2 regions of the Streptosporangium sp. NPDC048886 genome follow, and region 2 is predicted to be linked to the other one. Evidence: predicted binding sites of a transcription regulator. Region 2 holds the regulator's gene; the other holds the start of a gene.

Region 1 (15,886 bases), on a different contig from region 2:
GGTGGTGGACTTCGCCGAGTCGATGATCCGCTCCACCCCGTTCGAGGTGATCGCCGACTTCTACCCGGCGCTGATGTCGCACGACAAGCTGAACGCGCTGCGAGTGCTGGACGGCCTGCCCACCTCCATCATGGTCGGCGACAAGGACTGGCTGACGCCGGTGGACCACAGCAGGGCGATGGCGGAGGCGCTGCCCCGCGCCCAGTTCACCGAGGTCCCCGACAGCTCGCACCTGGTGCAGCTGGAGCGGCCCACCGTCGTCAACGACGCGCTGCGCGACCTGCTCAAGCGGGCGGCGGCCGACGGCGCCGCCGGTGGCGCCGTCGCCGGCGGCGCCGAGCGGTGAGGCCGGGCCCCGGGGCGTGAGCGTGCCCGCCGGAGCCGCCCCGGGGGCTCCGGCGGGCGTGACCATCGACAGGAGTGATCAAGCAGTGAGAATCGTGGCGACCGCCGAAGAGATGCGCGAACTGGGCGCGGAGCTGGCCGGGCTGTTCCGCCCGGGAGATTTGGCGGTGCTGTCCGGGCCGCTCGGCGCGGGCAAGACGACCCTGGTCCAGGGGATCGCCGACGGGCTCAAGGTGCGCGGGCCGATCACCTCCCCGACCTTCGTCATCGCCCGGGTGCACCCCTCGCTGGCGGGCGGCCCCGCGCTGGTGCACGCCGACGCCTACCGGCTCGGCGGCGACCTGGAGGTCGACGACCTCGACCTGGACGCCTCGCTGGAGGATTCGGTGACGGTCGTGGAGTGGGGTGAGGGCCTGGTCGAGGGGCTCACCGAGGACCGTCTGGAGATCTCCATCGAACGGGGCGAATCCGGGGAGGAACGGACAGTACGGCTCCGCGGGATCGGCGCCCGATGGGAGGGCGTCGTCTGATTCACCCCCGTAACCGCGGGAATCCTGGCACTCTGGCACTACATCCCACTTGATGTAGATCAACAACGTCGAAGATCGACTCTGACGCTTTCGCCCATGTTTAATGGGGAAGTGGTGGGAAGTTGTGCCGGGTGAGGGTCGTCGGCCGGACTGCGGAGTGGAGTGCGACGGTGCCAAGGGTCAGACGTATCGCGGTTCTAGGGGCCATCACCCTTTTCGGGATGGCCGGGATGGTCGGATGCACGGCCCAGGCGAACTCGGGCGCTCCCGCGGGGACCGCCTCGCCCACCGCCCCGGGGTCGGGGATCAGCAGGCAGGACATCGAGGTCCAGCTCCAGCCGGCCCGCGTCAAGGCCGGACAGAAGGTGTGGGTGCTGGCCAACTGCCCGATCCCCCAGGGAGGGCCCGAGCACCGCGGCACCGCCTCGTCCAAGATCTTCCGCACACCCGTCACGCTCGATCCGATCCTCACCACGCCCACCCCGGTGCCCTCGGCCAGCGCCACCCCCGTGGCCAAGCCGTGGGTCCGCGGCCAGGCCACCGTCGCCACCGGTAGCGCGGCCGGGGTCTACGACGTCAACGCCCGGTGCGAGGGGACCAACGACACCGGCAAGGCCAGCCTCAGGATCGTGACCGACGTCAAGCCGACCCCGAAGGACACCCCCACCTCCAAGCCGACCCGGACCGTCATCAGCACCCACGCGCCGGGCACGGGCGGCGGCGGCACCGCGGCCGGCGGCCCCCAGGACGGGGGCATGCCGTCCGGTGTGACCTGGGCCCTGGTGGCGGCGGTCCTCGCCGGCGGCATCGGCTTCGTGGCCGTGCGCCGACGCCGTCCGTGACACCCGATGGCCGAATCCCCCCGCTGGTCACGGATCATCGTGGCCGGGCTCGTCACCGGTGCCGTCATGGTCGCCTTCCACCGGGGCGGCGGCGGTGACACGCCGCCCGTCCGGCCCTCGGTCGTGCCCAGCCGCATCGACATCCCGTCGCTGGGCATCAAGGCACCCCTGATGAAGCTCGGCGTGACCGACGGCCAGATCGAGCTCCCGCCGTACGAGAAGCCGGACACGGCGGGCTGGGTCAAGGACAGCGCGGTCCCCGGCGACCAGGGCTCCGCGGTGATCCTCGGGCACGTGGACACCAAGACCGACCCCGCGGTCTTCTACCGGCTCAAGGACATCCGGGAGGGGCAGGTCGTGAAGGTCGCGCGCAGTGACGGCAGGGTCGCCCAGTATCGCGTGGACTCCGTCGAGCGGGTGAGCAAGGAGCGCTTCCCGGCGGACAAGGTCTATCTGGAGGACGGGCTCCGGCTGATCACCTGCGGCGGCGACTTCGACTGGGACAAGCACGAATACCGCGACAACGTGATCGTCTACGCCACCCTGGTCAAGCCGGCCCGCGAGAACGCCTGACCGCAGGACCGGGCCGGCGGCAGCCAGGGCCGGGACGGCGGCGGCGACATGTGGGACTGACGGGGGAAACATGTGGGCTGACGGGGGAAGGCGTACAGGGAGGCGGAGGAAGGCGTACAGGGAGGCGTGAGCCCCAGGACGGACCGCCCCGGGGCTCACGCCTGTCCGGCTACCGAGCCGTCGCCGGCGCCTTCCCGCGCTGGTCCGCCGCCCTGCGCCAGACCCCCCGGGCCAGGCCGGCCGTGACGAGTGCGAGAGCCACCAGCAGCGCGCTGACCCACAGCGGCGAGCGGTAGCCGAGCCCCGCGCCGATGGCGGTCCCACCGAGCCAGGGACCGATCGCGGCGCCCACGTTGAACGCGGCCGTGGCGGACCCGCCGGCCAGGGTCGGCGCCTCGGCCGCCGCGTAGAGCGCCTGCGAGATCAACGTCGACCCGACGGCGAAGGAGAGTGTCCCCTGGACGAAGACGAGCACGATCGTCACCACCGGGTCCCCGGCGGTCACCGCTGCCACGCTCCAGCCGATGAGCAGGGCCACCCCGCCGGCCACCAGGAGCGGGACGGGCCGCACGTCGGCGTAGCGGCCGCCGACGGTGACACCGAGGAACGACCCCAGGCCGAACAGCGCCAGTACGGCGGGCACCCACGCGGGTCCGATCCCGGTGACGCTGGTGACCAGCGGCGCGAGGTAGGTGAACGTGCAGAACGTCGCGCCGTTCACGAGGGCCCCCAGCAGCAGGGTCACCAGGAGCCGCGGACTGCGCAGCGAGCGCAGCTCTCCGCGCGCGCTCGTGGGGGCGGTCCCGGAGTCGCCGGCCGGCACCGACCGCAGGATCGCGACGAGGGCCGGCACCGACACGAGGGCCACCGCCCAGAACGCCGAGCGCCACCCCCACAGCTGACCGAGCAGCGCGCCGGCGGGGACGCCCACGACACAGGCGACGGTGACGCCGCCGAGCAGGACGGAGGCGGCCCGGCCCTTGGCGTCCGGCGCGACCATGCCGGTCGCGGTCGCCAGGGCCACCGCCAGGAATCCGGCGTTGGCCAGCGCCCCGACGGACCGCGTGGCCAGCAGCACCCCGTAGCTGGTGGTGACCGCGCCGAGGACATGGACGAGCAGGAAGACGACCAGGAAGGTCAGGAGCGAGCGGCGCCGTGACCAGCGCAGGCTCACCATCGCCATCAGCGGCGCGCCGATGACCATCCCCACCGCGAACGCCGAGGTCAGCAGCCCCGCGGTGGGGATGGACACGTGCATGTCCCGGGCGATGTCCGGCACGAGGCCGGACAGCATGAACTCGGAGGTCCCCTGAGCGAAGACCGCGAGTCCGAGCAGGTAAAGAACGAACGGCATGACAACAACTCCGCAACCACATCGCGGATCGGTAAGGAAGCGGCAGGCCGCAGCGGCCCCCGGATCGGCGTCGCGGATGACGACCGTCCGGCCGGAGGGCGCGGCCTGCGCGCGGAAGGGCCTGCCGGCGTCACGGAGGTGACGCACGGTCCAGGCCGGACACAGCCCGCACTACGGTGATCCGGTGACAGTGGGCACAGCCGACGACGCCCGCGGCCTCAGGGGCGGCAGGACTGCGATACGTCGGCGTGGATGGCCACCGGAAGTCCGGTGGCTAGAGTCTTGACGCCTCGGGGCTGGACATGGGCACAGGTTAGCGACCCCGGCGTGGCACGTCCACGCGTTTGCCGGCGGACCCGTCGCGCGGCGGTGCCGGCCGCTCCCGGCGCCGGTCAGGCCGGTGCCGGGAGCGGCTCCGGGACGGACCGGTGGAGCGGAGTGGGCCCTGGTGCCCCGGGACGGACTAGGCTAACTGTCCGTGCTGGTCCTGGCCTTTGATACCGCGACCCCCGCCGTCACCGCAGCCCTGCACGACGGTGAGAGGGTCCTCGCCGAGTCGGCGACCGTTGACGCGCGCCGCCACGGTGAGCTGCTCGTACCCACGATCAAGACGGTCCTGCAGGAGGCCGGAGTCTCGCTCGGCGACGTCACCACCGTCGTCGCGGGCTCCGGCCCCGGCCCCTACACCGGCCTGCGGGTCGGCCTGATGACCGCCCAGGCCCTCGCGACGTCACTGGGCGTCCCGGCCTACGGCGTGTGCACGCTCGACGCCGTCGCCTACGGCAGCGGGCTGACCGGGCCGTTCCTGGTGGCCACCGACGCGCGGCGCAAGGAGGTGTTCTGGGGGCACTACGAGGACCCGCGGGTCCGGCTGTCCGGCCCCGCAGTGGACAGGCCGCAGGACCTGCCCGCGGAGCTCCCGCTCGTCGGCGCGGGCGCGCGGATGTACGCCGAGGTCGTCGGGCCCTCCCGCCTGGCCGACGCGCCGCAGTACCCCTCCGCGGGGGCGATGGCGGCGCTGGCCGCCGAGCAGCTCGCCGGGTCCGACGTCCGGGAGGTCGTGGAGAGCGGCACGCACCCCGTGCTGAGCCTGCCCCACCCGATCTACCTGCGCCGCCCCGACGCCCAGGTGCCCTCGGCGCCGAAGAAGGTCTCCGCATGACCGCCGCGCTGCGCCTGATGACCGTCGACGACCTGCCCGCCGTGCTGGAGATCGAGCGGAAGACCTTCCCGCGCGACGCGTGGAGCGAGGGCATGCTCCGCGGCGAGCTCGACGACCAGCCGCGGACCCGGCACTACGTGGTGGCCCTGGTGGACAAGGAGATCGTCGGCTACGCCGGGCTCTTCGCGGCCGGGGACCAGGCGGACGTGCAGACCATCGCCGTCTCGGCCCACCGGCGCCGGGCCGGGATCGGCGCGGCCCTGCTGACCGAACTGCTGGCGGAGGCCGTACGGCGGGGCGCGCACTCGGTGTTCCTGGAGGTCCGCGCCGACAACCCGGACGCGCAGGCGATGTACGACCGCTTCGGGTTCGAGCGGATCGGCCTGCGCCGCCGCTACTACGAGGACGGCACCGACGCGATCACGATGAAGAAGGACCTCAATGCGTGACGAACCTCTAGTCCTGGGCATCGAGACCTCCTGCGACGAGACCGGAGTGGGCATCGTCCGGGGGCACACCCTGCTGGCCAACGCGATCGCCTCCAGCGTCGAGCAGCACGCCCGGTTCGGCGGCGTGGTGCCGGAGGTGGCCTCCCGGGCGCACCTGGAGGCGATGACCCCGACCGTCGAGCGGGCCCTGGAGCAGGCCGGCCTGCGCTTCACCGACATCGACGCGATCGCGGTGACCGCCGGCCCCGGCCTGGCCGGCGCGCTGCTCGTCGGCGTCGCCGCCGCCAAGGCCTACGCGCTCGGCCTGGGCCTGCCGCTGTACGGCGTCAACCACCTGGCCGCCCACGTGGCCGTGGACCAGCTCGAACACGGCGCCCTGCCCAAGCCGTGCATCGCCATGCTGGTCTCGGGAGGCCACTCCTCCCTGCTGCTGGTGCCCGACGTCGCCAAGGACGTCATCTCGCTGGGTTCCACGGTCGACGACGCCGCGGGCGAGGCGTTCGACAAGGTGGCCCGGGTGCTCGGCCTGCCCTTCCCCGGCGGCCCCTACATCGACCGCGCGGCCCAGGACGGCTCCGGCACCGCCATCGCCTTCCCCCGCGGCAAATACGACGACGGGACGCTGGACTTCTCCTTCTCCGGGCTGAAGACCGCCGTGGCGCGCTGGGTGGAGGCGCGGGAGCGGACCGGCGAGCCGATCCACGTGCCCGACGTGGCGGCGTCGTTCCAGGAGGCCGTGGTCGACGTGCTGACCCGCAAGGCCCTGCAGGCGTGTCGCGAGCACGGCGTCCGGGACCTGCTGATCGGCGGCGGTGTGGCGGCCAACTCCCGGCTGCGCGCCCTCGCCCGGGAGCGCTGCGAGGCGGCCGGCGTACGGCTGCGCGTCCCGCGCCCGGGGCTGTGCACCGACAACGGGGCCATGGTGGCCGCGCTCGGCTCCGACCTGGTGGCGGCCGGCATCACCCCGTCCCCGCTGGACATCCCCGCCGACTCCTCACTGCCGATCACCACCGTCCACGTGTGACCTCGCGGCTCCGGCCGTCCACGCTCCCGCCGGCGGAGTCCGCGGCGGTGGCGCCGCCGTACGGGGTCAGTCCTTGTCGTTGCGGGTGGGGCGCAGCAGCGCCTCGGCGAGGGCCAGCATGGTCTCCTCAAGGGCGCTCAGGTGGCGGGTGAGGTCGGTCCGGGCCGGCTCCACGGCCTCGCCGAGGGCCTCGGCCAGCTGCTCGCGGTCGGGCTGGGCGCGGAGCATGTCGGCCAGGGGGAGGAGGGCTGCCTGGGTCTGGACGACGCGCTCGTCCAGGGAGGCCAGCCGGCCGGCGTGATCGGCGCTCTGGGCGTCGATGAGCTCGCCGACGTTCAGGACGGCGGGCAGCCCGTCGACGCGCCGGCCGACGGTCTCGACGTGGTCGTCGACGCCCTCCAGCCGGAGCCCGAGCTTCTCCGCGTGGCCCTCCAGCGTGCACAGGCGGGAGCCGACGGCGTCGACCCGGCCGGTGACGCGGCCCTCGACGTCGTCGAGGCGCTCGTCGAGGGCGTCGAAGCGGCCGTCGGTCCGGGTCGTGAGCAGCTCGACCCGGCCGTTGACCTGCTCGACCGCGGCCAGCAGGCGCTCGGCCGCCTCGCCGACGCTCTCCCGCACGCTCGCGGACAGGCCGAGCAGCCCCGACTCCAGGCGCTCGGCGCGCTGGGCGAGCTCGGCCAGCGACCTGTCCAGGCGGGTGAAACGGCCGGCCGCGGCCTCCATGCCGGCCTGGAGCCGGCCGAGGCGCTCGGCGAGGTCGCCCACCAGGTCGCCGACGCCCTGGGTGCCGTCGGCGATCGACTGGAGGCGGACGAGCGCCTCGTCCACGCTCTCGCCGACGGTGCCGACGTCGGCCCAGAGGCTCGGCAGCTCGCCGATGGGCGTGACCCGGTCGCGGACGGTCTCGACCCCCTGGCCGAGGGAGCCGACGCGCTCGCCCACGGCGTCCACGTGGTCGCGGACCGCCTCGACGTGCTGGGCCAGGCCCTCGGCCCACGCCGGCGGGCGGACGGCGATGTCGTCCAGGCGGCCGTGGACGGATTCCAGCGTCCCGCCCAGCCCGCCGAGCTCGCGCTCCCTGACCTCCCGCAGCAGCCACTCCATGCCCTCCAGGCGCTGGCGGATCTCATCCAGCACGGCGCCCTGGGTGCGCTGCTCGTACACGTGGTCCTGGGCGGCCCGGGCGAGGAGCTCGCGCATCCGGTCGGAGATGGCGGTCTGACTGCCTGCCTGGAGCAGGGTGTGGTCGGAGTGATCCACCGAGAGCTCCTTCACCCGCCGACGGTCAGCCGCGCGGTGGGGTTGGTCCTTTTTTGCTGGCGAACGCGGTCGAACCGCAGGCGGGGAAGAACTCCCGCCTGGCAACCCTAGCCTTTGGATCAAGGTTTTTCGGAGCGGAATTTAAAAGATCGTGATTGCCGATGGAATGTCTGGATTCGCGGTTTCGGCAGGTCAAGAAGGGGTGCAGATGAGGGCGAACGGCCTTTCGACAATCCGGGTGAGAATGACGACCGCCGAGCCGTCACCGGATAGTCGCAGGTCTTTCCGCAGGCGTTCGACATCGACCGCGGAACCGCGCTTTTTGATCGTCGCATTGCCGACCCCGCGCTCGCGGAGCGCCGCCCGCAGCCGCTTGAGCGAGAACGGCAGCACCTCGTGGACCTCGTACCGTGACGCCCACGGCGTCCGCACGGCGGCGTCCCCGGTGATGTAGGCGATGTGCGGGTCGAGCAGGCGGCCGCCGACCATCGCGGCGATCTCCGCGACGAGGTGGGCCCGGATCGCCGCGCCGTCCGGTTCGTACACGTAGCGGCCCACGGGGCCGTGCCCGGCCGGGCCGAGCGCCGGGTCGGGCGTCATCGTCGCGCCCGCCGGCAGGATCGTGGCCCTGCGCTCCGCGCCGCCGGCCAGCCCGCCGCACCAGATCACGGCTTCCTTGACGTCGCCTTTGTAGGAGACCCACTCGGCCTCGGCCCCGGCGGGGATGAACTCGTAGGGGATGCCGGGGGCGACCTTCAGGCAGGCCGCCTCGGCCCGTGCCACCATCGTCAGCACGTCGGGCCAGGGCGGCGAGTAGGCCATCGGGTCGAAGGTCCGGCCCCGCGCGGTACGGCGGGCGGGGTCGGCGAACAGGACGTCGAAGGCGGCCGGGTCGAGCGTGGCCGCGTCGGCCGCGCGGACCGAGACCCGGTCCCCGAACCCGAGGGCGTCGGCGTTGGCCCGGGCGACCGCGGCCGTGAGCGGGTCGGCGTCGACGGCCTCCACCGCGCATCCGGCCCTGGCCAGCGCCAGGAGGTCCCCGCCGATGCCGCAGCAGACGTCGGCGACCCGGGAGCCCGGGGCGATGCGGCGGGCCCGGTGGTCGGCGACCTCGCGGCGGGTGGACTGCTCCAGGCCGCCCGGGGTGAAATACATGAGATCGGCGTCGGCGCCGAACTTCTCCCTCGCCCGCCGCCTGAGCGTGGCCTGCGTGAGCGCCGCCGAGGTCAGGCCGGCGTCGTAGGTCTTCCGGAGCCGCGTCACCGCCGCCACCGGGTCGTCGCCCGCGATCTCGGCCGCCGCCCCCAGGGCCTCCTGGCCGCGCGGCGTCAGCAGCTCCCGGAATGCGTCAAGGTCCACGCCGTCCGACGTTACCGCCTGGCCGAGGTGCCGCCCTCCGCCTCGGTCCGGCGGCTCGGTCCGGCTCGGTCCGGAGGCCAGGTCCGCGCGGGCCGGAACCCCTCGACGCCGGGGGACCGACGTTCGCGGGAAGCGCACAAGGGCGGTTCGTGTTGACTGTCAAGCCCTCCTTGCATACTGTTCCGTATTGGCACTCTCCCCTTGAGAGTGCCAATAAATATGCGACGAGGCAGGTCTGACACCCGCGACGGCAGACCGCTGGTCGCCTCTTCTAGATCATCCAAATCTGAAGGGGAGGTCCGACGTGACGACCGCCACCAAGGTTCCCGTTAAGCCGCTCGGCGACCGCATCGTGGTCCAGCCGCTTGAGGCCGAGCAGACCACCGCTTCCGGCCTCGTGATCCCGGACACCGCCAAGGAGAAGCCGCAGGAGGGCAAGGTCCTCGCGGTGGGCCCCGGCAACTGGGACGAGGACGGGGACAAGCGTATCCCGCTCGACGTCAAGGAGGGCGACATCGTCCTCTACAGCAAGTACGGCGGCACCGAGGTGAAGTACGGCGGCGAGGAGTACCTGGTGCTCTCCGCCCGTGACGTGCTCGCCATCATCGAGAAGTAATCCACGCTTCATAAAGATGACGTATCGAGCCCCGGGCCGCGCGAGCGCCCGGGGCTTTGATGCGCCGACGTGCTTTTAGAGAGGACTGTCATGCCGAAGATCCTGTCGTTCGAGGAGGACGCCCGCCGCGCTCTTGAGCGTGGCGTGAACGCCCTCGCGGACGCCGTCAAGGTCACGCTCGGCCCGCGCGGCCGCAACGTCGTCATCGACAAGAAGTTCGGTGCGCCGACCATCACCAACGACGGTGTCACCATCGCCCGCGAGGTCGAGCTGGAGGCTCCGTACGAGAACCTCGGCGCCCAGCTCGCCAAGGAAGTCGCCACCAAGACCAACGACATCGCCGGTGACGGCACGACCACCGCCACCGTCCTCGCCCAGGCGATGGTCCGCGAGGGTCTGCGCAACGTCGCCGCCGGTGCCCAGCCGCTGTCGCTCAAGCGCGGCATCGACCTCGCCGCCAGGGCCGTCAGCGACAAGCTGATCGAGTCGGCCCGCCCGGTCGAGGACAAGAAGGAGATCGCGCACGTCGCGACGATCTCCGCGCAGGACGCCAAGATCGGCGAGCTGATCGCCGAGGCGTTCGACAAGGTGGGCAAGGACGGTGTCATCACCGTCGAGGAGTCCAACACCATGGGCCTGGAGCTGGAGTTCACCGAGGGACTCCAGTTCGACAAGGGCTACCTGTCGCCCTACATGGTGACCGACCAGGAGCGCATGGAGGCGGTCCTGGAGGACCCCTACATCCTGATCACCCAGGGCAAGGTCTCCTCCGTCGCCGACTTCCTGCCGCTGCTGGAGAAGATCGCCCAGACCAAGAAGGCGCTGCTCGTCATCGCCGAGGACGTCGAGGGCGAGGCCCTGGCCGTCCTGGTCACCAACAAGATCCGCGGCACCTTCACCTCCGTCGCGGTCAAGGCCCCCGGCTTCGGCGACCGCCGCAAGGCCATGCTGCAGGACATCGCGATCCTCACCGGCGGCGAGGTCGTCAGCGAGGAGGTCGGCCTCAAGCTGGAGCACGTCGGCCTTGAGGTGCTCGGCACCGCCCGCCGCGTCGTGATCACCAAGGACGCCACCACCGTCGTCGACGGCGCCGGCGACCAGCAGGCGATCTCCGACCGGGTCAAGGAGATCAAGCTCGCCATCGAGCAGTCCGACTCCGACTGGGACCGCGAGAAGCTCCAGGAGCGCCTGGCCAAGCTCTCCGGCGGTGTCTGCGTGCTGAAGGTCGGCGCGGCCACCGAGGTGGAGCTCAAGGAGAAGAAGCACCGCCTGGAGGACGCGATCTCCGCCACCCGCGCGGCGATCGAGGAGGGCATCGTCTCCGGCGGTGGCTCCGCGCTCATCCACGTCTCCAAGGTCCTGGACGACCTCGGTCTGTCCGGCGACGAGGCGACCGGTGTCGCCGTGGTCCGCAAGGCGCTCATCGAGCCGGCCCGCTGGATCGCCGAGAACGCCGGCCTCGAGGGCTACGTGGTGACCACCAAGGTCGCCGAGCTCTCCGTGGGCGAGGGCCTCAACGCCGCCACCGGCGAGTACGGCGACCTGATCAGCCAGGGCGTCATCGACCCGGTCAAGGTCACCCGCTCGGCCGTCCAGAACGCCGCCTCCATCGCCGGCATGCTGCTGACGACCGAGGCCCTCGTGGTGGACAAGCCCGAGGAGGAGGCCCCGGCCGCCGCCGGCGGTCACGGCCACGGTCACGGCCACGGCCACTGACCTCCACCGGATCCGCTACGGCCCGCGTCCCCTCGGGGGGTGCGGGCCGTTCGGTTTTCCGGGTAAACCGAAAGGGGCCCCAAAGCGTCATCGCCGGCCGCGCGGAAGGCCAAACGTCCTTCTAACAAATAGCCGACATATTCGGCTATCCAATGAAATATTTGCGCATACTAAGGTCGTCGCTGTCGCCATTCGATTACGCCCCGTTATCTCCGCCTCAATGTGACCAATCCGTAGCCGTTCGCCATGACGACAGGCCGGATCGGGGCGGGCATCATGCCTAACGTGACCGAGGGATGCGTCGCCGACGCCAAAAGTGGGGTAAGGCTTGCGACGAGATCTGACGGGGTCGCCCACAGGGATGATCTCAAGGATCTGACGAGCCTCGCCGTTCAGGGTGATCGCACCGCGATCGAAACCCTGATCGCGCAGCTACGGCCAATGGTCGTCCGTTATTGCCGTGCTCGTCTCGGCCGGGTCTCCGGTCAGTATCACATCGCAGACGACGTGGCCCAGGAAGTATGCATCGCGGTGCTGTCCGCGCTGCCCCGCTACCGGGACATGGGACGCCCGTTCGCGTCCTTCGTCTTCGGCATCGCCTCCCACAAGGTGGCCGACGCGCTGCGCAGCTCCGTGCGCTCCGCCGTGCCCACCCAGGACCTCCCGGACGGGCCCGACGAGGGCCCGGGGCCGGAGGAGACCGTGGTCCGCTACATCGAGGCCGAGCACGCCCGCAGGCTGCTGTCCAGGCTCCCCGACAACCAGCGCCAGCTGCTCATGCTCCGGGTGGTGTCGGGCCTCTCGGCGGAGGAGACGGGTAATGTACTGGGCATGTCACCAGGTGCGGTCCGGGTCGCCCAGCACCGGGCGCTGGCCCGGCTGCGGGCGATGGCGGAGCTGGAGTCGATAGCTTGACCGCCGAGCAGCCGAGCGTGGTCCGGCGGTGCGCGGCGCCGGGCGCGGCCCGCGGCGCCGGCTGGCGGGCGGGGCCATGACGGCGGTCCATCCGCGGCGTCCGGCCCGCAGATACGGGCCGGAGGAGGATCCGGCCGTGGCCGAGACCGACACGGTCCTGGAGGCGCTCTCCCGGAGGGAGGCCGTCCCCACCTCCGACGCCGCCGTCAACCTGCTGGCCGCGCTGATCGACGACGTCGATCAGCGCTGTTCCTCGGTGTCGATCACCCCGTCCACGTAACCCCGGGCGTACTCCCAGGTGACGTAGTCGGTGGGGTCGGGCTGGTAGGCGGGCTCGTGCACCTGCGGCCGGCCGTTCTCGATCATCTGCCGCAGGTTGCCGCGCAGCAGCTCCCAGTCGAAGTAGTGCTGCTCGCCGCACTCCGGGCAGTCGAGGACCAGGCCGAGCACCCCCTGGGGCTCCAGCAGCGAACGGAAGACCTCCACGTCGGCGAGATCGGTCATGGCCTCGTCGCGTTCGGCTGAGGTCAGCGGCTCGGGGTCGTCGGGCTCTCCCAGCGCCGCCGCCGGGTCGTCGGGGTCATCCGCGAACGGGTCGCGAGGGACATCGTCGAGCACGTTCCCACCTTATGACCTCGATGCGGCCAACAGGGGCCGAACTACACCAGTCGCCCACGACCAGGCCCGGAACCACACCGGCCGCCCGCGCGCAGGTCCGGAACTACGCCAGCCACCCACGGCGGGCGGCCTCCACGCCCGCCTGGAAGCGCGACTGCGCGCCGAGCTCGGCCATGGCGTCGGCGAACCGGGCCCGCACCGTCCGGACCGAGATCCCGAGCTGCCGGGCGATCACCTCGTCGGAGACCCCCTGGGCGGCCAGCCGCAGCACCCGCGTCACGCCGTCGCCGCGGTGCGTCCACGGCAGCGGCGCCGCGCGGGTCCACAGCTCCTCGAAGAGCGAGCGCAGCGCGGCCACCACGATGGCCGCCCGGACCAGGTGGAAGTTGTAGGCGTTCTCGGCGAGGGCGCCGCCCCACTGGGCGGGCATGCCCGCGGCGTCGGCCCCGGCGATCAGGAACCAGCTCGGCACCACGTCGAGGGTGCGGACCTGGGCCCCGGCCCGCTCGAACTGGTCCAGCTTGTCCCGCAGGCCGGCGGTCTCCAGCGTGTGGACCGGGATGACGACCCGGCAGGAGAGCAGGCCGGTGCGCTGGGCCCCGATCCACTGGTCGGCGTAGCGGTGCGCGAAGTCGCTCATCGTCCGGGTGTCGGGGACGGCCGACAGCAGCTCCAGCGGCGGCGCCTGGACCGCCATGCCGATCACGCTCTCGTAGAGCTCGTCGGCCCCGCCGACCAGGTCCACCGCGAACTGGCCGGTCTGGTAGTCGAGCCCGGCGTCGTACTGGTGGATGAAGCCGCGGATCGACCCGAGCACGGTGTCGATCCTGCGGCTCTCGGCGGCGAGGCGGTCCAGCCGCTCGGCGATCAGGTGGCCGAGCGCCGCGGCGGGGTGCCTGGCGAGATACTCCCCGCCCTGCTCGTCGACCACGCCCAGCCGCACGAGGCTGGCCAGCTCGCGCTCCAGCGCCTCGGGCGAGCGGTCGGTGGCGTCGGCGAGCGCGGCGCAGGTGGCGCGGTGCAGGCGCAACACCGTGTTGTACAGCGCGGTCTGGCCCGGGGTGAGGCCCAGGGTCGCGAGCGGATCGGGCAGTGCGGATGTGTCGATGCGCATCGGGGAGGGGCTCCTGAGGTGACGCGATCCCGAGAGGATAACCCGGCGAATCATCCCTGTCCGGACGTTGCCATGACTGGCGCGCCCCGTATCGGGCTCCGCGCCCGGCCCGCGGATCGGCCCGGCGGCACGTCGCGCCCGGCCCGCGCGTCGGCCCGCCGACGCGACGTGCGCGGGGCCTGACCCGGCCCGGCGGCACGTCACCCGCGGGTGCGGATCCGCCCGCCGGCGCGTCACGCCCGCGGTGCGACACCGCGGTGCAACTTCGTGCAATTGCACGTTTGCCCATTGCGGGTGGACAGGCGGTGACGCACCCTTGACAGAGCGTCGGCACCGGTCACGAGCGCCGCCGCCCGGACGCGGAGGGGGGTCCGGCGGCACACAGGCGTCTCGTGGCGGTGCCGGTGACCGGGGGACCGGGCGGGTCACCGACCGCTCGGTCCCTCGTTTATCCCCGATGTCCCCCGGGTTTGGAGCCAGACTCTAAACTATGACCAGGGGGCCGGCGCCTTTCCCCGCTTATGAGAGCGCCGTGGCAGGAGGGTTGCAGATGGCCAAGTTCACCGAGCCAGGACTCACGTTCGACGACGTGCTCCTGGTGCCCGCTTATTCGGATCTGCAGCCGGGGGAGGCGGACACCAGCACGCGGCTGTCCCGCGGGATCACCCTGCGCATCCCGCTGGTGTCGGCGGCGATGGACACGGTCACCGAGGCCCGCATGGCGGTGGCGATGGCCCGCCAGGGCGGCATCGGCATCCTGCACCGCAACCTCTCCATCGAGGACCAGGCCCAGCAGGCCGATCTCGTCAAGCGCTCCGAGGCCGGGATGGTCACCAACCCGGTCACCTGCTCGCCGGACGACACCCTCGCCGACGTCGAGCGCCTGTGCGCCACCTACCGGATCTCCGGCGTCCCGGTGACCGACCCGTCCGGCGTGCTCGTCGGCATCGTCACCAACCGGGACATGCGCTTCGAGACCGACCAGCGCCGTCCCGTGCGCGAGGTCATGACCCCGATGCCGCTGGTCACCGCGCCGGTCGGGGTGTCCAGGGACGGCGCGTTCGAGCTGCTCCGCGAGAACAAGATCGAGAAGCTCCCGCTGGTCGACGCCGACGGGCGGCTCCGCGGGCTCATCACCGTCAAGGACTTCACCAAGAGCGAGCAGTACCCACTCGCCACCAAGGACGCCGATGGCCGGCTCGTCGTGGGGGCGGCCATCGGCGTCGGGGGCGACGCCGAGAAGCGGGCGATGGCGCTGATCGAGGCCGGCGTCGACGTGATCATCGTGGACGTCGCCCACGGCCACTCCAAGGGGCTCGCCGACATGATCTCCACGATCAAGGCCAACAGCCGGGTCGAGGTGATCGGCGGCAACATCGCCACGCGCGCGGGCGCCCAGATGCTGATCGACGCGGGGGCGGACGCGATCAAGGTCGGCGTCGGCCCGGGCTCCATCTGCACCACCCGCGTGGTCGCCGGCGTCGGCGCCCCGCAGGTGACGGCCATCCACGAGGCCTCGCTGGCCGCCGGCCCGGCCGGGGTGCCGGTGATCGGCGACGGCGGTCTCCAATACTCCGGCGACATCGTCAAGGCCATCGCCGCCGGCGCCGACGCGGTGATGCTGGGCTCGCTCCTCGCCGGATGCGAGGAGTCGCCGGGTGAGCTGATCTTCATCAACGGCAAGCAGTTCAAGTCCTACCGGGGGATGGGCTCGCTCGGCGCGGTCCGCAACCGCGAGCGCGGTGGCGCCTCCTTCAGCAAGGACCGCTACGCCCAGGCCGACGTCGGCGGCGAGGACAAGTTCATCCCCGAGGGCATCGAGGGCCAGGTCCCCTACCGCGGTCCGGTCGCGGCGGTCGCCCACCAGCTCGTCGGCGGTCTGCGCCAGGGCATGTGGTACGCCGGGTGCCGCACGGTCGAGGAGATGCACACCCGGTGCGAGCTGATGCCGATCACCGCCGCGGGCCTGAAGGAGAGCCACCCGCACGACATCCAGATGACGGTCGAGG
Region 2 (15,886 bases):
CCATGGTGCAGGGAGGGTGGGCCGAGGCATGGAGTGAGACCCCGCAGAGCGCCTGACCGCCTTGCGCACGCCCGCTCCATGGACCTCCCACCGGCCGGGGCCGCAAGGAACGCCGGCTCCCCGGTGGGGCCTCCGCACGTGCTCTCCCCGTCTCTCCCGTGCGGGGATCAGGTCCTCCCCACGTGAGGATCAGGTCCCTCCGTGTGGGAGTCAGGTCCCTCCGTGTGTGGGGCCCTCTGTGTGGGGGGCAGGTCCCCCATGCGGGGATCAGGTCCCCCATGCGGGGATCAGGTCCCTCCGTGTGTGGGGCCCTCTGTGTGGGGGGCAGGTCCTCCCCTTACGGGGATCAGGTCCCCCTGTATGGGGATCAGGTTGAGGTCTTGGCCGGGCGGTGAAACTCGGTGTCCACGTCGGCGGCGTACACGGAACGGCTGCAGGGTGCGCAGCGGTACATGATGGGGCCCTCGTCGAGGGCCGTCCCGCAGTGCGGGCAGGTCTGGCGGCAGGTGGTGGAGTTCATCGTGGGTTTCGCCTCCCTTGCTCGCTCCAAGAGTGCCCCGGACCGCCTGCATTCGGATTGCGAATGGCTTGCTTGTTGTGATCCGGTCACCGGCGCATGGCATGCTGCTGAGCATGGCGGCGACCGTTCCAGCACCCGTGACCCTGATACTCGGCGACGAGGAGTTGCTGGCCGACCGTGCGGTGGGAGAGGTGATCGCGGGGGCCAGGGCGGCGGATCCGGGGACCGAGGTGCACGATCTGACCGGCGGGAAGGTGGAGTCGGGGGAGCTGACCCGGCTGACTTCGCCGTCGCTGTTCGGTGACAGGTCGGTGGTGGCGATCCGCTCGGCCCAGGATCTGGCCAAGGAGGTCATCGCCGAGATCGTCTCCTACACCGCGCATCCGGCCGAGGACGTCGCGCTGGTCCTGGTCCATCCCGGCGGGGTCAAGGGAAAGGCCCTGGTGGACGGGGTCAAGAAGGCCGGCGCCCACGTGGTCACCGTCACCAAACTGACCAAGCCGGCCGAACGGCTCGCGTTCGTCAAGGCCGAGCTGAAGCGGGCGGGACGGACCATCGGCGGTGACGCGGCCGCCGCCCTGCTCGACGCGGTGGGCAACGACCTCCGGGAGCTCGCCGCGGCCTGCAGCCAGCTCGCCTTCGACACTCCGGGCAAGGCCATCGACGAGGCGGCCGTCGCCCGCTACCACCGGGGCCGGGCCGAGGTCAGCGGGTTCACCGTGGCCGACTCCGCCGTCGAAGGGCGCCTGGGTGACGCCCTTGAGCAGCTCCGCTGGGCGCTGGCCACCGGGACGGCCCCGGTCCTGCTGGTGAGCGCGCTCGCCGGAGGGCTGCGCTCGCTGGCCAAGGTGGGTGGAGCCCCGCGCAACCTGCGCGGCGGGCAGCTCGCCAGCCATCTCGGCATGCCGCCCTGGAAGATCGACCGGGTCCAGCGGCAGCTGAACGGCTGGGGCCCCGACGGCATCGCCCGGGCGCTCCAGGCCGCCGCCGCCGCCGACGAGCAGGTCAAGGGTGGCGGCGCCGACCCCGCCTACGCGCTGGAACACATGATCCAGACCGTCGTCGCCAGCCGTACGGGCCGTTAGACCCTGCCCTGCCGGCTCTGCCGCGGCGAGGTGCCGCCCGGGGCGGCCCCCGGTGCCCCGATGGCCGGAAGACCCGGGGCGGTGCCTGGGCGGTCCGCCGGCTCGGGGTGGTCTGGGGGTGGGCTGCGGGCTCGGGGTGGGCCTAGACGGTCTGCGGGCTCGGGGTGGTGCGGGTGCGGGTGCGGCGGAGCGAGGGGAGCTGGCCGAGCACGGTCGCGGCGAGGGCCAGCGCGAAGCCGGTGAGCTGAAGCGGGCTCAGGGACTCACCGAGGGCGATCCAGCCGAGCAGCGCCGCCGTGAGCGGGCTGAGGGTGCCGAGCAGGGAGACCTGCGGGGCGGGCAGCCGGGAGACGCCGCGGAACCACAGGGTGTAGGCGGCGGCCGTGCCGACGAGGCCCAGCCAGAGGTAGCCGCCGATGGCGGCTCCGTCCAGTGCGGGCGGCATGCCCTCGACGGCGAGGGCCACCGGAGCGATCACCAGGCCGCCCGCGGTGAGCTGCCACCCGGTGAGGGCCAGGTCGCCCACGCCTGCGGGCTTCCCCCAGGAGCGGGTGAGGACGACTCCGGCCGCCATGCCCGCCGCGGCGATGACGCCCGCCGCGATGCCGACGGCGTCGAGAGCGGCGTTGGCCCGTAGCACGACGAGGGAGACTCCGACCGTGGCGAGGATCCCGGCGAGCACGCGGTGGACCGGGACGGTCTCGCGCAGCACGGCGCGGGTGAACCCGGCGACCAGGAGCGGCTGGATGGCGCCGAGGACCGCCGCGACACCACCGGGCAGCCGGTAGGCGGACAGGAAGAGCAGGGGGAAGAACATGCCGATGTTCAGCGCGCCCAGCACCGACGCGCGCCACCACCAGTCGCCCTTGGGCAGCACCCGTGTCACGGCGATCAGGAGCAGCCCGGCGGGCAGCGCGCGGAGCAGGGCGGTCAGTAGTGGGCGGTCCGGGGGGAGGAACTCGCTGGTCACGATATAGGTGGTGCCCCAGACGGCGGGGGCGAGAGCGGTGGCGGCGATGAGGGCCGGACGCGGGGCGGTCACGGGGGAACTCCTTCAATAAGATCAGTAGCAAGTAACTTAGCATCAAGTTATTTAGAGTCAAGCTATCCTGATCGCATGAGTGAGGACCCGGTTGACCGGATCGTGATGCAGTGGCAGCGGGAGCGGCCCGACCTGGAGCCGTCGCCGATGGGGATCTTCGGGCGGATCTACCGGATCGCCCGGCTCATGGGGGACCGCATAGAGGAGGTGTACGCGGCCTACGGCATCGGCCGGGGTGAGTTCGACGTGCTCGCCACCCTCCGCCGGTCCGGCGAGCCGTACACGCTGTCACCCAAGGCCATGACCGCCACGCTCATGCTGACCTCCGGCGGCATGACGGGACGGCTCGACCGGCTGGAGCGGGCGGGGCTGATCGTCCGCACCCCTGATCTCGAGGACCGCCGGGCGCTGCGCGTCAGCCTGACCGTCCAGGGGCTCCAGGTGATCGATGAGGCCGTGGCCGCGGGACTGGAGCCCCAGCACCAGGCGCTGGCCGTGCTGTCGGAGGAGGATCGCCGGCGGCTCGGTGACCTGCTCAGGGCCCTGATGGGCGTCCTGGAGTAGTCCGGCCCGGCGAGGAGCGATCTCCAGGCCCGCCCGATCTGGCCGGCCGGGTCGCGTGCGGCCACGCCCGACCTGACCTGGGAGTGGTCGCGTATGGATCCGCCCGGACCGGCGTGGGTCCGCCCGGACCGGCGTGGGGCGCGATCCGTGGATCCGCGCGGTCCGGCCTGTGGAGGGGGCCGGGCGGCGGGGGAGTGGGGGCCGGGAGAACGCCAAGACGCCGCACCCCCCTTTCGGGGGATGCGGCGTCTGGAAGAACCTGGGTTACTTGGCAGCCGAGAGCTCGACGACGCGCTGGGCGATCGCCGACTTGCGGTTGGCGGCCTGGTTCTTGTGAATCACGCCCTTGCTGGCGGCCTTGTCCAGCTGGCGGGAGGCGGCGCGCTGGAGCACGACGGCCTCGTCGACGTTGCCCTGGTCGGCGGCCTCGCGGAACTTGCGGATCGCCGTCTTGAGGGACGACTTGACAGCCTTGTTACGCAGCCGGGCCTTCTCGTTCTGCCGGTTGCGCTTGATCTGGGACTTGATGTTCGCCACGAAGAAGCCTCGGTGAATGTCGTCGGAGTGGGGCGCGCGGGCAGAGAGGGCGCGCCACACGCAGTTGAACAGGCTACCAACTGCCCGGACGGTCGCTCAAATCGACCGGCTGGACAGAGGGATGCCTGATCAGCTTACCGTGCTCCCGTCACGGACGGGACCAGAACCGCTCGTATTCCGACCAGTCTTCCTCCGTGGCCGCGAAGTCGACGTAGAGGGCCAGCCCGAACCGCTCCCGGCCCCTGCCGTGGGAGGTCAGCGCCAGGCGTGCCCCCTCGGCCGCGGTCGCCACGCTCTCCGCCGCGTCGGACCACGAGACGCCGTGGTCGTGGTAGGCGGGCGCGCCGAGCAGCAGGGTCTTCTCCGGCGGCACGAGATCCAGGGCGAGGGTGCCCTGCCGTACGACGTGGCCGCCGTAGAGCAGCTCGGAGGGGAGGAAGGAGTCGTAGGTCATGACCGCCACCTGGTCGGTGCGGGCCGCGACCTCCCGGAAGTAGTCGGGCGACCAGTACTTGTCGTGGCCGATGGCGGCACGGACGGCCGGGCGGGTCAGCGGGAACGGCTCGATCTGCGGGGTGGAGGTGGACAGCAGCCCGTCGCCGACGATCGGGCGCGTACGGGTCAGCAGGTCGAGGAAGTCGGTGTCGCCGCTGCCGATCGGCTCGAAGTTGTAGTGCACGCCGTCGAAGCCGAGCTCCATGACGTGGCTCACGCCGTCCAGCACGCGCTGCCGGGAGGCCGGGTCGTCGAGGTCCAGGGCGCCGTCGACCTTCTGGCCCAGCCACGCCGACACCCGGACCTTGGGCAGCTCCGCGCGCCACCACTTCAGGAAGTCCTTGGCGGCGGGGTGCCTGTCGCCGGGCAGCGATCCGTCGGAGCCGAACGGGCCCGCGTGGACGTAGACGTCCTTGATGCCTGTCTTGCGCAGCCGTACGGCCAGCTTCTTCACGTCGGCGGCGCCCTTGCGGCCGTCCACCCACATGTGGCCGAGCCACAGGGCGTCATGACCGGTGCTCTTCGCCCACGAGGCGGGTGTCCCGGTAAACTGGAGCGTGAGGGTGGCCGCGGCCACCCCGGGCAGCACAAGGAGCAGGGCCGCCACCACTGTCAGAAACCGCAGGCCGCGCCGTGCTCTGGTCCGGGCAATCACCCGGACATGTCACCATGGAAGACGGCTGGTATGCCAGTCGTAGATCGTCGTCAATCCCGTCGAAACGGACACCGGTGCGCATTCAGCCTGGCCAGACCGATCCCGCGGTGATCCGCAACTTCTGCATCATCGCGCACATCGACCATGGCAAGTCAACCCTTGCCGACCGCATGCTGCAGATCACCGGTGTGGTCGACGACCGCTCCATGCGCGCCCAGTACCTCGACCGGATGGACATCGAGCGCGAGCGCGGCATCACCATCAAGTCGCAGGCGGTCCGGCTGCCGTGGCAGGTGGACGGCACCGACTACGTCCTCAACATGATCGACACTCCCGGGCACGTCGACTTCACCTACGAGGTGTCCCGCTCGCTGCAGGCGTGTGAGGGCGCGATCCTGCTGGTCGACGCCGCGCAGGGGATCGAGGCGCAGACTCTGGCCAACCTCTACCTGGCCATGAACAACGACATGACGATCATCCCGGTGCTCAACAAGATCGACCTTCCGGCCGCCCAGCCGGAGAAGTACGCCGCGGAGATCGCCCACCTCATCGGCTGCGAGCCGGAGGACGTGCTCAAGGTCTCCGGCAAGACCGGCGTGGGCGTCCGGGAGCTGCTCGACCACGTCGTGCAGAACATCCCGGCCCCGGTCGGCGACGCCGACGCGCCCGCCCGCGCGCTGATCTTCGACTCCGTCTACGACACGTACCGGGGTGTGATCACCTACGTCCGGGTCATGGACGGCCACCTGGGCAAGCGCGAGCGCATCCAGATGATGTCCACCGCCGCCTCCCACGAGACCCTGGAGATCGGCGTCATCTCCCCCGAGCCGAAGATCGCCGACAAGGGTCTGGGCGTCGGCGAGGTGGGCTATCTGATCACCGGTGTGAAGGACGTCCGCCAGTCGCGGGTCGGTGACACCGTCACCTCCCTCGGGCGGCCGGCCACCGAGCCGCTCAGCGGCTACGAGCACCCCAAGCCCATGGTGTTCTCGGGCCTCTACCCGATCGACGGCGACGACTACCCCGAGCTCCGCGAGGCGCTGGACAAGCTCCAGCTCAACGACGCCGCCCTGGTCTACGAGCCGGAGACCTCCGCGGCCCTCGGCTTCGGCTTCCGCTGCGGCTTCCTCGGCCTGCTCCACATGGAGATCGTCCGTGAGCGCCTGGAGCGCGAGTTCAACCTCTCGCTCATCTCCACCGCGCCCAACGTGATCTACCGAGTGATCATGGAGGACGGCAAGGAGGTCACCGTCACCAACCCGTCGGAGTTCCCCACGGGCAAGGTCGACCAGGTCTTCGAGCCGATGGTGAAGTCCACGGTGCTGGTGCCCTCGGAGTTCATCGGCGCGATCATGGAGCTCTGCCAGAACCGCCGGGGCAACCTGCAGGGCATGGACTACCTGTCGGAGGACCGCGTCGAGATCCGCTACACCATGCCGCTCGGCGAGATCATCTTCGACTTCTTCGACCAGCTCAAGTCCCGCACGCGCGGCTACGCCTCGCTGGACTACGAGCCCTCGGGGGAGCAGGAGTCCGACCTGGTCAAGGTCGACATCCTGCTCCAGGGCGAGGCGGTCGACGCCTTCAGCGCCATCGTCCACAAGGACAAGGCCTACGGCTACGGCGTCGAGATGGCCAAGAAGCTCCGCGAGCTCATCCCGAGGCAGCAGTTCGAGGTCCCGATCCAGGCGGCCATCGGCGCCCGTGTCATCGCCCGCGAGAACATCCGCGCCATCCGCAAGGACGTCCTGGCCAAGTGCTACGGCGGTGACATCTCCCGTAAGCGCAAGCTGCTGGAGAAGCAGAAGGAGGGCAAGAAGCGGATGAAGATGGTCGGCCGCGTCGAGGTCCCCCAGGAGGCGTTCGTCGCCGCGCTGTCCACCGAGTCCTCCTCCGCCGACAAGACCAAGAAGTAGCCGGCGGCCCGCCCGTCCGGAGCGGGCGGGCGGGGCCGCCGGTGACCCAGGACCTGCGGCCCCGCCCAGTCCGGGGACGGGCGACTCAGCGCAGGACGCTGTAGAGCGCCGAGGTCAGCGAGGCCCTGGCGTCGTCCTGGTCGATGGACCACATCATGGAGCCGCCGAGACCCTTGAGGCGGATGTAGGCCGCCTTCTGGACCACCGTGGCCGGGTCGTCGTAGGACCAGAACTCGTTGCCGTCATATATCCAGTTGCTGCCGGTCCTCAGGTCGCGGTAGCGCTTGCCGGGCTTGTTCACCAGGTTCTTGTAGTCGTCGCTGCCGGCCGCCCAGGTGCCGGGCGCGGGACCGGTGGCGGTGCCGTACAGGCCGTTGCGGCCGCCGGTGACGCCGGTCCAGCCCTGGCCGTACGCCGGGATGCCGACGACGATCTTCCTGGCCGGGGCGCCGCGCGACAGGTAGTCGCGGACGGTCTGGTCCACGCTGTACTTCACCGGGCTGGGGTCGCGCCGGTCGGTGAGCAGGTTGCCGTTGTGGCCGGTGACGTTCTCCCACGGACCGTGCAGGTCGTAGCCCTGGACGGTGGCGAAGGTGAGGTGCTTGAAGACGTCGCGGACCTCGAAGCCCGCGTCGATCTTGGCAGCGGCGGCGGGCAGGTAGGCGGTCAGCTCGCTCCGCCGGTCCAGCTCGTTCATCTGGCGGCGCAGCTCGGCGGTGAACAGCGTGAAGTTCTGCTTGTCCTCGGGCCGGATGACGTTGCCCTCGTTGCCGGAGGAGCCCGGCCACTCCCAGTCGAGGTCGATGCCGTCGAAGACGCCGGCTCCGGCGCCGGGCGCGGTGCCGGGCAGGTTGCCCTTGAGCCACAGGTCCACGCAGGAGGCCGCCAGCCTGGCGCGCCCCTCGGGGGTCAGCACCGCGTCGGAGAAGTACTTCGAGCCCGACCAGCCGCCGAGGGAGATGAGCGCCTTCAGGCCGGGATGCTTGGCCTTGAGCTTCTTCAACTGGTTCAGGTTGCCGTTCAGCGCCTGGCCCTCGGCGTCGCCGACGCCGTCCACGCTCTGCCCGACGGGGACCGGGCGCTGCCAGTCGGCCCACGCGTCGGAGGAGACGCAGTCGCCGCCGGCGCTGACGGAGCCGAAGGCGTAGTTGACGTGGGTCAGCTTGGCGGCGGCGCCGGTGGTGTCCAGGTCCTTGACGTGGTAGTTGCGGCCGTAGACGCCCCACTGGATGAAGTAGGCGACCCGCTTGAAGCGGTCGCCGTGGTCCGGGGCGGTCCGGGCCTGAGCCGGTGCCGGTACGGCTGTCGCCGTGAGGCCCGCGGCGATGACCGCCGCGAGCGTGTGCCGGAGGAGTCTCTGCACGGGCTTCTCCACTTGCGTCGGGGGGTTAACTTATAGGAAACTTTCCTTTAAGTTTTCACGGATCGTAGACTTGGCCGATCTGGGCGTCAACGGTCTGCCGCTGATTTGCTGCATAGGCGGCCACCGCGGTGCGCCGGCCGCCGTTCCGGGCACCCGGACGGGAGCGGCAGACTTGGTGTCGTGCCATCCACTCTTCCCGACGGCGACCCCGTACCGGCCTCGGGCCGGCTCCCCGACAGCGCGCTCCACGGGCTCGGCGGGCGACCCTTCGGCTTCTACGTCCACGTGCCCTTCTGTGTGACCCGCTGCGGCTACTGCGACTTCAACACCTACACGGCCGCCGAGCTCGGTCCCGGCGCCTCGCACCGTGACTACGCCGACACCGCGATCGACGAGGTACGGCGGGCACGGGCCATCCTCGGCGGGGCGGACCTCCCGGTCGAGACGGTGTTCTTCGGCGGAGGCACCCCGACCCTGCTGCCCGCCGGAGACCTGGTCCGGATCCTGGCGGCGATCGAGGAGGAGTTCGGGCTGGCCCCCGGCGCCGAGGTGACCACCGAGGCCAACCCCGAGTCCGTGGACCGGGCCTACCTGGCCGAGCTGCGCGGCGGCGGGTTCACCCGGATGAGCTTCGGCATGCAGAGCGCCCGCGAGCACGTGCTGGAGGTGCTGGAGCGCCGGCACACCCCCGGCCGGCCGGCGCAGGCCGTACGGGAGGCCAGGGAGGCCGGGTTCGACCACGTGAACCTGGACCTGATCTACAGCACGCCGGGGGAGAGCGACGACGACTGGCGGGCCTCGCTGGCCGCGGCGATCGAGGCCGGGCCCGACCACGTGTCCGCCTACTCGCTGATCGTCGAGGACGGCACCAGGCTGGCGGCCAGGATCCGGCGCGGCGAGCTGCCCATGCCCGACGACGACGTGGCCGCCGACCGCTATCTCATCGCCGACGCCATGCTCGCCGAGGCCGGCTTCGAGTGGTACGAGGTGTCCAACTGGGCGACCTCGGAGGCCGGGCGCTGCCGGCACAACCTGCTCTACTGGACCGGCGGCGACTGGTGGGGCGTCGGCCCCGGCGCGCACAGCCACGTCGGCGGCACCCGGTGGTGGAACGTCAAGCATCCGGCCGCCTACGCCCGGCGGCTGGCCTCCGGCGTCTCGCCCGCGCACGCCCGCGAGGTGCTCACCTCGGAGGACAGGGCGGTGGAGCGGCTGATGCTGGAGCTCAGGCTCGCCCAGGGGTTCCCGCTCGAGGAGATCCGGCGGCCACCGGTCGTCGCCAGGGCGCTGGCCGACGGGCTGCTCGAGATGGAACCGTTCAAGGCGGGCCGCGCGGTGCTGACACTGCGCGGGCGGCTGCTGGCCGACGCCCTGGTGCGGGACCTGACCTGAGGGCCTGTCCACGGCGCCCTCCGGACCCGCGTGACGGCCCTCGGATCCGCGTGAGTGCGGGCCCGGGGTCCGTCACGGGCGCCGGGAGGCTGTGCCGGCGCCCGGGGGCGGCTGAGGGCCGGGCGTGCGCCGGTGGTCAGCTGACGAAGCGGATGTTCATCGGATAGCGGTAGCTCTCCCCCCGGTTGGCCGCGACGGAGGCCATGATCATCAAGGCGAGCGACCCGATCCAGAGCACGAAGATCAGGAGGAAGCCGATCAGCACGAACGCCAGGACCCAGGAGACGAAGTAGGCGATCATCAGGGTGAGCTGGAAGTTGAGCGCCTCGGCCGCCTGGCTCCGCACGTAGGGGGACTCGTCCTTCTTCACGAGATACAGCACCAGCGGGCCGACGAACGAGGTCAGCAGGCCCAGCAGGTGGGCGAGCATGGCCATGGTGGTCTCGTCACGGCTGGGCCGCCAGCCGTAGCCCCCCTGCTGGGGCGGGTATCCGTAGCCGACCGGCTGGCCGTACCCGCCGGTCGGCTGGCCGTAGGCGTCGTACGGCTGGCCGTACCCGCCGGTCGGCTGGCCGTAGGCATCGGATGGCTGGCCGTACCCGCCGGGTGGCTGGCCGTAGGCGTCGTACGGCTGGCCGTACCCGCCGGTCGGCTGGCCGTATCCGCCGGGAGGCGGATACGGCCCCTGGCGGCCGTCCTGGTCGCCGGATCCGTACGGCGCAGCCGCGGGGGGCGGGTAGCCCTGACCGGGCTGGGGCGGCCATCCGGCCTGCCTGGTGGGTTCCTCGCCCGCGGACTCGTACCGCGGGCTCTGGGGACTGTCGCTCATTGCCCCTCCTGATGGGGTGCGGGGTTAGTCATCCTGGCCGGGAACCGTCACGAAGTCGATCAGCTCCTCGACGGGGCCGAGAAGCTCCGGCTCCAGATCGGCGTAGGTGGTGACCGATCCCAGAATGCGGCGCCACGCCTCGGCGGGCTCCAGATCCCAGCCGAGGGCGGCGATGACCCCTTCTTTCCAGGGTATGCCGCGCGGCACCGGCGGCCAGGAGCCGATCCTCAGCACCGAGGGCTTGACCGCCTGCCAGACGTCGACGAACGGGTGCCCGACGACCAGCACGTGCGGCGAGGAGACCTGGGCGGCGATCCGGCTCTCCTTCGAGCCGTGGACCAGGTGGTCGACGAGCACGCCCAGGCGGCGGCCGGGGCCGGGTCCGAACTCCTCGACGATCGAGGGCAGGTGGTCGACCCCTTCGAGATACTCCACGACCACGCCCTCCACCCGGAGGTCGTGGCCCCAGACCTTCTCCACGAGCGCGGCGTCGTGCACGCCCTCCACGTAGATCCGGCTCTCCTTGGCCACCTGGGCCCGCAGGCCCTCCACCGCGATCGAACCCGAGGCGCTCCGCCTCGGAGCCCGCGGCGCGGCGGTGGGCCGGACCAGCGTCACCACCTTGCCCTCCAGGAGGAACGCGGCGGGCTCCAGCGGGAACAGCCGCCGCCGCCCGAACCGGTCCTCCAGCGTGACGGCCTCCTTGTCGCAGGCCACCACGGCGCCGCAGAAGCCGCCGTCGGCGTCCTCCACGACCAGGTCGAGCTCCGCGGGGACCTGGGGGATCTTCCCCTTGAGGGGGCGCCGCCAGTTCTCCGACAGCACGTCGCGCTCGTACATCACCGGCCGCTCGCTCTCTCGTCAGGGATCAAGTGGACGGTAGCAAAAGCCGTGATCACCTGCCGTAGGCTCCCGGCTGCCCCCACTGCCCCGCCGCGGCGGCGGCCTGGCGCCTGCGGGCGCCGCTCCGCCTGACCAGCACGACGATCGTCACGATGACGGCCAGCAGGAAGCCCAGACCCGGCACCGCGAACAGCGCGACCGCGCCGCCCACCACCGAGTCGGCGACGATCTCCCTGCCGACGCCGAACTTGGCGGGCGCCCCCTCGGAGGTGGTGCACGTGAGCTGGTAGTCGCCGGCCTTGTCCACCCCGATCCGCAGGGCCAGCTCCCAGACGACGCCGTCGGAGGTGACGGTCTGCTGCACGCCCGGCTGCTGGAGCCGGACCTTCTCCGGATCGCCCTGGATCTGGCACTCGAAGTTGGTGCCCGTCTCGGCGGAGACGTAGATCGCGGGCTTGTCCGCCGGGTCGAGCTTGACCGTCACGGTCTTGCCCGGCTCGAACGAGCTGGTGGGCGCGGCGTCGGTGATCGCGCTGAAGATGCCGCCGGCGAAACCGGCGATGCCGACGATCACGCTGAGGACGAAGACCAGCCAGGCGCCGACGATCCAGCCGACGCTGGGCTTGACCTTCGTCTTCGGCGGCGGCCCCTGGGGTGCGCCGTAACCGGGGGAGGCGTAGCCGTAGGAAGGGGCGCCCTGGTGCTGGCCGTAGGGCTGCTGGGGGGCGCCGTAGCCGGGGGCGCCGGAGGGGGCGCCGCCCGAGGGGGATCCGAAATCGTGGGACATGTCGTAAATTGTGGGTCTTGCCGCTTGTATCCCGATAGCAGTTGACTTGACAGTTGCTTGGGCCCGTCATCCTGACGCCGTGTTATCGCACCCCGTGGGCTGGAGCCGTACACTTGGCACTCGGGAACACAGAGTGCCAGACCTGGTGTTTCGCATTCGGGTGCAGGGAGGTGAGCACGTTGGTCGACGACCGCAAGCTGGCGGTTCTCCGCGCCATCGTCGAGGATTACGTGTCCACCAACGAGCCGGTGGGCTCCAAGGCCCTCGTCGAGCGGCACAACCTGGGTGTGTCGTCGGCGACCATCCGCAACGACATGGCGGTGCTGGAGGAGCAGGGCTACATCGCCCAGCCCCACACCAGCGCCGGCCGGGTGCCCACGGACAAGGGCTACCGGCTGTTCGTCGACAGGCTCTCGCAGGTGAAGCCGTTGTCGAGCGCGGAGAAGAGGGCCATCGAGAGCTTCCTTGCCGGCGCCGTCGACATCGACGACGTCGTGATGCGCACGGTGCGGCTGCTGGCGCAGCTGACCCGGCAGGTCGCCGTCGTGCAATACCCCACGCTGACCAGCTCCACGGTCCGGCACGTCGAGCTGATCCCGCTGAGCGAGCGCAGGCTGATGTTCGTGCTCATCACCAACACGGGACGGGTCGAGCAGCGCGTGGTCGAACTGCCCGACGTGGTGGACGAGACCCGTGTCGCCCATCTCCGCGCGACTCTCAACGCCTGCCTCGACGGGTGCGGGCTGGCCAGGGTCCCCGACACGGTCGCCGACCTGCCCGAGCGACTGCCGGCCGAGGACCGGCCGTTCGCGGCCACGGTCCTGTCGGTGCTGCTGGAGTCCCTCGTGGACCGGCATGATGAAAAGATCGTTTTCGCCGGGGCGGCCAACCTCGCGGGAGCCGACTTCACCGTCGGGCTCCGCGACGTGCTGGAGGCCCTGGAAGAGCAGGTCGTGCTCATACGCCTGCTCGGTGAGACCTCCGACCTGTCGGCGCTGACGGTGCGGATCGGCTCGGAGAACCCCTACACCGGACTCCAGGGCACGTCGATCGTCGTCGCCGGATACGGTTCGGGGGACAAGCAACTGGCCCGGCTCGGTGTGCTGGGTCCGACGCGAATGGACTACCCGGTCACGATGGGCGCGGTGCGCGCGGTGGCACGCTACGTCAGCCAGATCCTGGCTGCATCCTAAGAGGTCAACTAAGTGGCTAAGAGCGACTACTACGGCACCCTCGGGGTGCGCCGTGACGCCAGTGCGGAAGAGATCAAGAAGGCGTATCGCCGCCTGGCGCGGGAGCTGCATCCCGACGTGAACCCCGATCCTGAGACCCAGGAGCGGTTCAAGGACATCACCCAGGCCTACGAGGTCCTGTCCGATCCCAACAAGCGCCAGATGTACGACATGGGCGCCGATCCGTTCTCCTCCGGCGGCGGTGCGGGCCCGGGCGGATTCGGGGCGGGCTTCCCCTTCAGCGACATCATGGACGCCTTCTTCGGCGCGGCCGGCGGCGGCGGCGCCCGCGGACCCAGGTCGCGTGCCCGCCGGGGCCGCAACGCCACCATCCGGGTGGAGCTCGACCTGCGCGAGTCGGCCTTCGGCACCACCCGCGAGCTGGTCGTCGACACCGCCGTGCTCTGCGAGGTCTGCACGGGCTCCGGCGCCGCGTCCGGCACCCACCCCGACACCTGCGACATGTGTCACGGCCGGGGCGAGGTCTCCCAGGTCACCCGGTCCTTCCTCGGCCAGGTCATGACCTCCCGCCCCTGTCCCCAGTGCGGCGGGTTCGGTTCGATCATCCGCAACCCCTGCCAGGAGTGCTCCGGCGACGGCCGGGTCCGCACCCGGCGGACCATCAAGGTCCGCATCCCGGCCGGTGTCGAGGACGGCACCCACATCCAGCTCGCCGGCGAGGGCGAGATCGGCCCGGGCGGCGGCCCGCCCGGCGACCTGTTCCTGGAGATCGTCGAGCGCCCGCACGAGATCTTCGAGCGCCGCGGCGACGACCTGCACTGCACCGTGCAGATCCCGATGACCGCGGCCGCGCTGGGCACCGTCCTGACCATGGAGACGCTCGACGGCGCCGAGGAGCTCGACATCCGGCCGGGCACCCAGTCCGGCCAGACCATCCCGCTCTACGGCCGCGGCGTCCAGCGCCTCAACGAGAACGGCCGTGGCGACCTGCTGATCCACGTCAACGTGGAGACCCCGGCCCGCCTCGACCCGGCCCAGGAGGAGCTCATGCGCGAGCTCGCCAAGCTCCGCGGCGAGGAGCGCCCGCCCGGCAAGTTCGCCCCCGGCCAGCAGGGGTTCTTCTCCAGGCTGCGGGACGCCTTCAATGGCCGCTGACGGCGGCCTCCCCGGGCCGGGCCGGGCCGTCCGGTCCGGCCGGGCCGCAGGCGTCCGCCGGCCCGGTCCGCACGTCCCGGCCGGCCGATGACGGTCCCGGTCTTCCTGGCCGAACCGGTCGACCTGGCCCGGGCGGAGTTCACCTTCGGCGGCCCCGAGGGGCGCCACGCGGCGGCCGTACGCCGGCTGCGGGCCGGGGAGCGGCTCGACCTGACCGACGGCGCGGGCACCGTCGCCGAGTGCGTGGTCCGGGAGGTCGGCAAGGACTCCCTCCGCGTCGAGGTGCTGCGCCGCTACGACGTGCCGGCCCCGCGGCCCCGCCTGGTCGTGGTGCAGGGACTGCCCAAAGGCGACCGGGGCGAGCTGGCTGTGGAGATGATGACCGAGGCCGGGGTCGACGTGATCGTGCCCTGGGCCGCGGCCCGGTGCGTCACCCAGTGGAAGGGCGAGCGGGCCGTCAAGTCGCTGAACCGCTGGCGCTCCACGGCGAGGGAGGCGGGCAAGCAGTCCCGCCGCTTCCACCTGCCCGAGGTGACCGAGCCCGCCACCACCGCCGAGGTCGCCGCGCTGCTGTCGGCGGCCGCCCTGGGCGTCGTGCTGCACGAGGAGGCGGCCTCCCCGCTGTCGGCCCTGGAGCTCCCCGGCGCCGGTGACATCGTCGTGGTGGTCGGCCCCGAGGGCGGTGTCGGCCCGGAGGAGATCGACGCCTTCCGCGCGGCGGGGGCCGTGGCGGCGCTGCTCGGGCCGACGGTGCTGCGCACCTCGACGGCCGGGGTCGCCGCCGCGGCGGTGCTCCAGACGCGCACCGGCCGCTGGTGACGGGCCAGCCGTACCGAGCTGAGAGGTTGGGTACGGCTAGCCGCCGGAGGAGATGGTGGTCGTCTCCGTCGGCATCGGAGCCGACTGGTCGTCCGTCGGCGGGCACTCCTCGACCGAGCACGGGCTGCCCGAGGGGGCGGACGACTCCGAGGGCCTCGGAGTCGGCGCCGGCGTCCGGCACTCCTCGGTGAGCTCCCCGGGCTCGACCGCCGTGCCGTCGGGCGGAGTCGTGGGGCAGGTGGGCGACGGGGTGGGCTCCGGGGTCGGCGTGGGCTTGTGCGTCGGCTTCGGGCTCGGCTTCGGGTGCGGCGCCGAGGACCTGGAGTGGGTGGGCGTCGGCAGGGGCCCGGTGACGCCGGGTTCGGGCTTGGTGACGACCGGGAGCGGATCGTCGCCGTTGGAGGGGGCCCGCGAGGTGGCGGACATGTCAGGTGGGGTCGACTGGGTGAAGTTGACGTCGTTCACCTGCCGGGTCACCTGCTCGCGGAACTCCGGGACCACCATGACGACGGTGGCCGCGACCAGGACGGCTCCCGCGACCGAGGCTCCGGCGCGCCACCACATCAGCCCGCGGATCCCGCGTCTTTCCACGCGGGCGCGGATGATCTCCAGGCCGTCCGGGGAGGGAACGACCGAGTCCGCCTCCGCGCTGAGGACACGGCGGAGCAGCTCGCCGTACTCGTCGGGGGAC

Evidence for each region. Region 2 encodes HrcA, which represses chaperone genes, less so after heat shock. Its sites were predicted from a motif close to TTGGCACTCTCNNNNNGAGAGTGCCAA; they were not measured.
Region 1: a site for HrcA is predicted at 9,086-9,112, ahead of groES (co-chaperone GroES). Genes of this name have one in related genera too.

Annotation. Positions count from the first base shown of each region.
Region 1 is NZ_JBVJHH010000015.1:53,498-69,383, forward strand. It holds gene ACZ6R6_RS20090 (alpha/beta fold hydrolase) at 1-346, shown strand, start outside; gene tsaE (tRNA (adenosine(37)-N6)-threonylcarbamoyltransferase complex ATPase subunit type 1 TsaE) at 432-875, shown strand; gene ACZ6R6_RS20100 (hypothetical protein) at 1,097-1,717, shown strand; gene ACZ6R6_RS20105 (class F sortase) at 1,724-2,290, shown strand; gene ACZ6R6_RS20110 (Cmx/CmrA family chloramphenicol efflux MFS transporter) at 2,460-3,644, opposite strand; gene tsaB (tRNA (adenosine(37)-N6)-threonylcarbamoyltransferase complex dimerization subunit type 1 TsaB) at 4,123-4,806, shown strand; gene rimI (ribosomal protein S18-alanine N-acetyltransferase) at 4,803-5,255, shown strand; gene tsaD (tRNA (adenosine(37)-N6)-threonylcarbamoyltransferase complex transferase subunit TsaD) at 5,248-6,279, shown strand; gene ACZ6R6_RS20130 (hypothetical protein) at 6,346-7,539, opposite strand; gene ACZ6R6_RS20135 (class I SAM-dependent methyltransferase) at 7,732-8,898, opposite strand; gene groES (co-chaperone GroES) at 9,203-9,514, shown strand; gene groL (chaperonin GroEL) at 9,605-11,230, shown strand; gene ACZ6R6_RS20150 (sigma-70 family RNA polymerase sigma factor) at 11,507-12,145, shown strand; gene ACZ6R6_RS20155 (hypothetical protein) at 12,282-12,425, shown strand; gene ACZ6R6_RS20160 (DUF5319 family protein) at 12,386-12,763, opposite strand; gene ACZ6R6_RS20165 (helix-turn-helix transcriptional regulator) at 12,867-13,877, opposite strand; gene guaB (IMP dehydrogenase) at 14,428-15,886, shown strand, end outside.
Region 2 is NZ_JBVJHH010000001.1:359,776-375,661, forward strand. It holds gene ACZ6R6_RS01540 (nuclear transport factor 2 family protein) at 1-56, shown strand, start outside; gene ACZ6R6_RS01545 (hypothetical protein) at 368-520, opposite strand; gene holA (DNA polymerase III subunit delta) at 634-1,605, shown strand; gene ACZ6R6_RS01555 (EamA family transporter) at 1,748-2,647, opposite strand; gene ACZ6R6_RS01560 (MarR family winged helix-turn-helix transcriptional regulator) at 2,723-3,211, shown strand; gene rpsT (30S ribosomal protein S20) at 3,476-3,748, opposite strand; gene ACZ6R6_RS01570 (glycoside hydrolase family 18 protein) at 3,897-4,898, opposite strand; gene lepA (translation elongation factor 4) at 4,973-6,814, shown strand; gene ACZ6R6_RS01580 (glycoside hydrolase family 18 protein) at 6,900-8,177, opposite strand; gene hemW (radical SAM family heme chaperone HemW) at 8,358-9,569, shown strand; gene ACZ6R6_RS01590 (DUF4870 domain-containing protein) at 9,706-10,398, opposite strand; gene ACZ6R6_RS01595 (DUF3097 domain-containing protein) at 10,423-11,238, opposite strand; gene ACZ6R6_RS01600 (hypothetical protein) at 11,294-12,028, opposite strand; gene hrcA (heat-inducible transcriptional repressor HrcA) at 12,208-13,221, shown strand; gene dnaJ (molecular chaperone DnaJ) at 13,234-14,376, shown strand; gene ACZ6R6_RS01615 (16S rRNA (uracil(1498)-N(3))-methyltransferase) at 14,464-15,195, shown strand; gene ACZ6R6_RS01620 (hypothetical protein) at 15,232-15,886, opposite strand, start outside.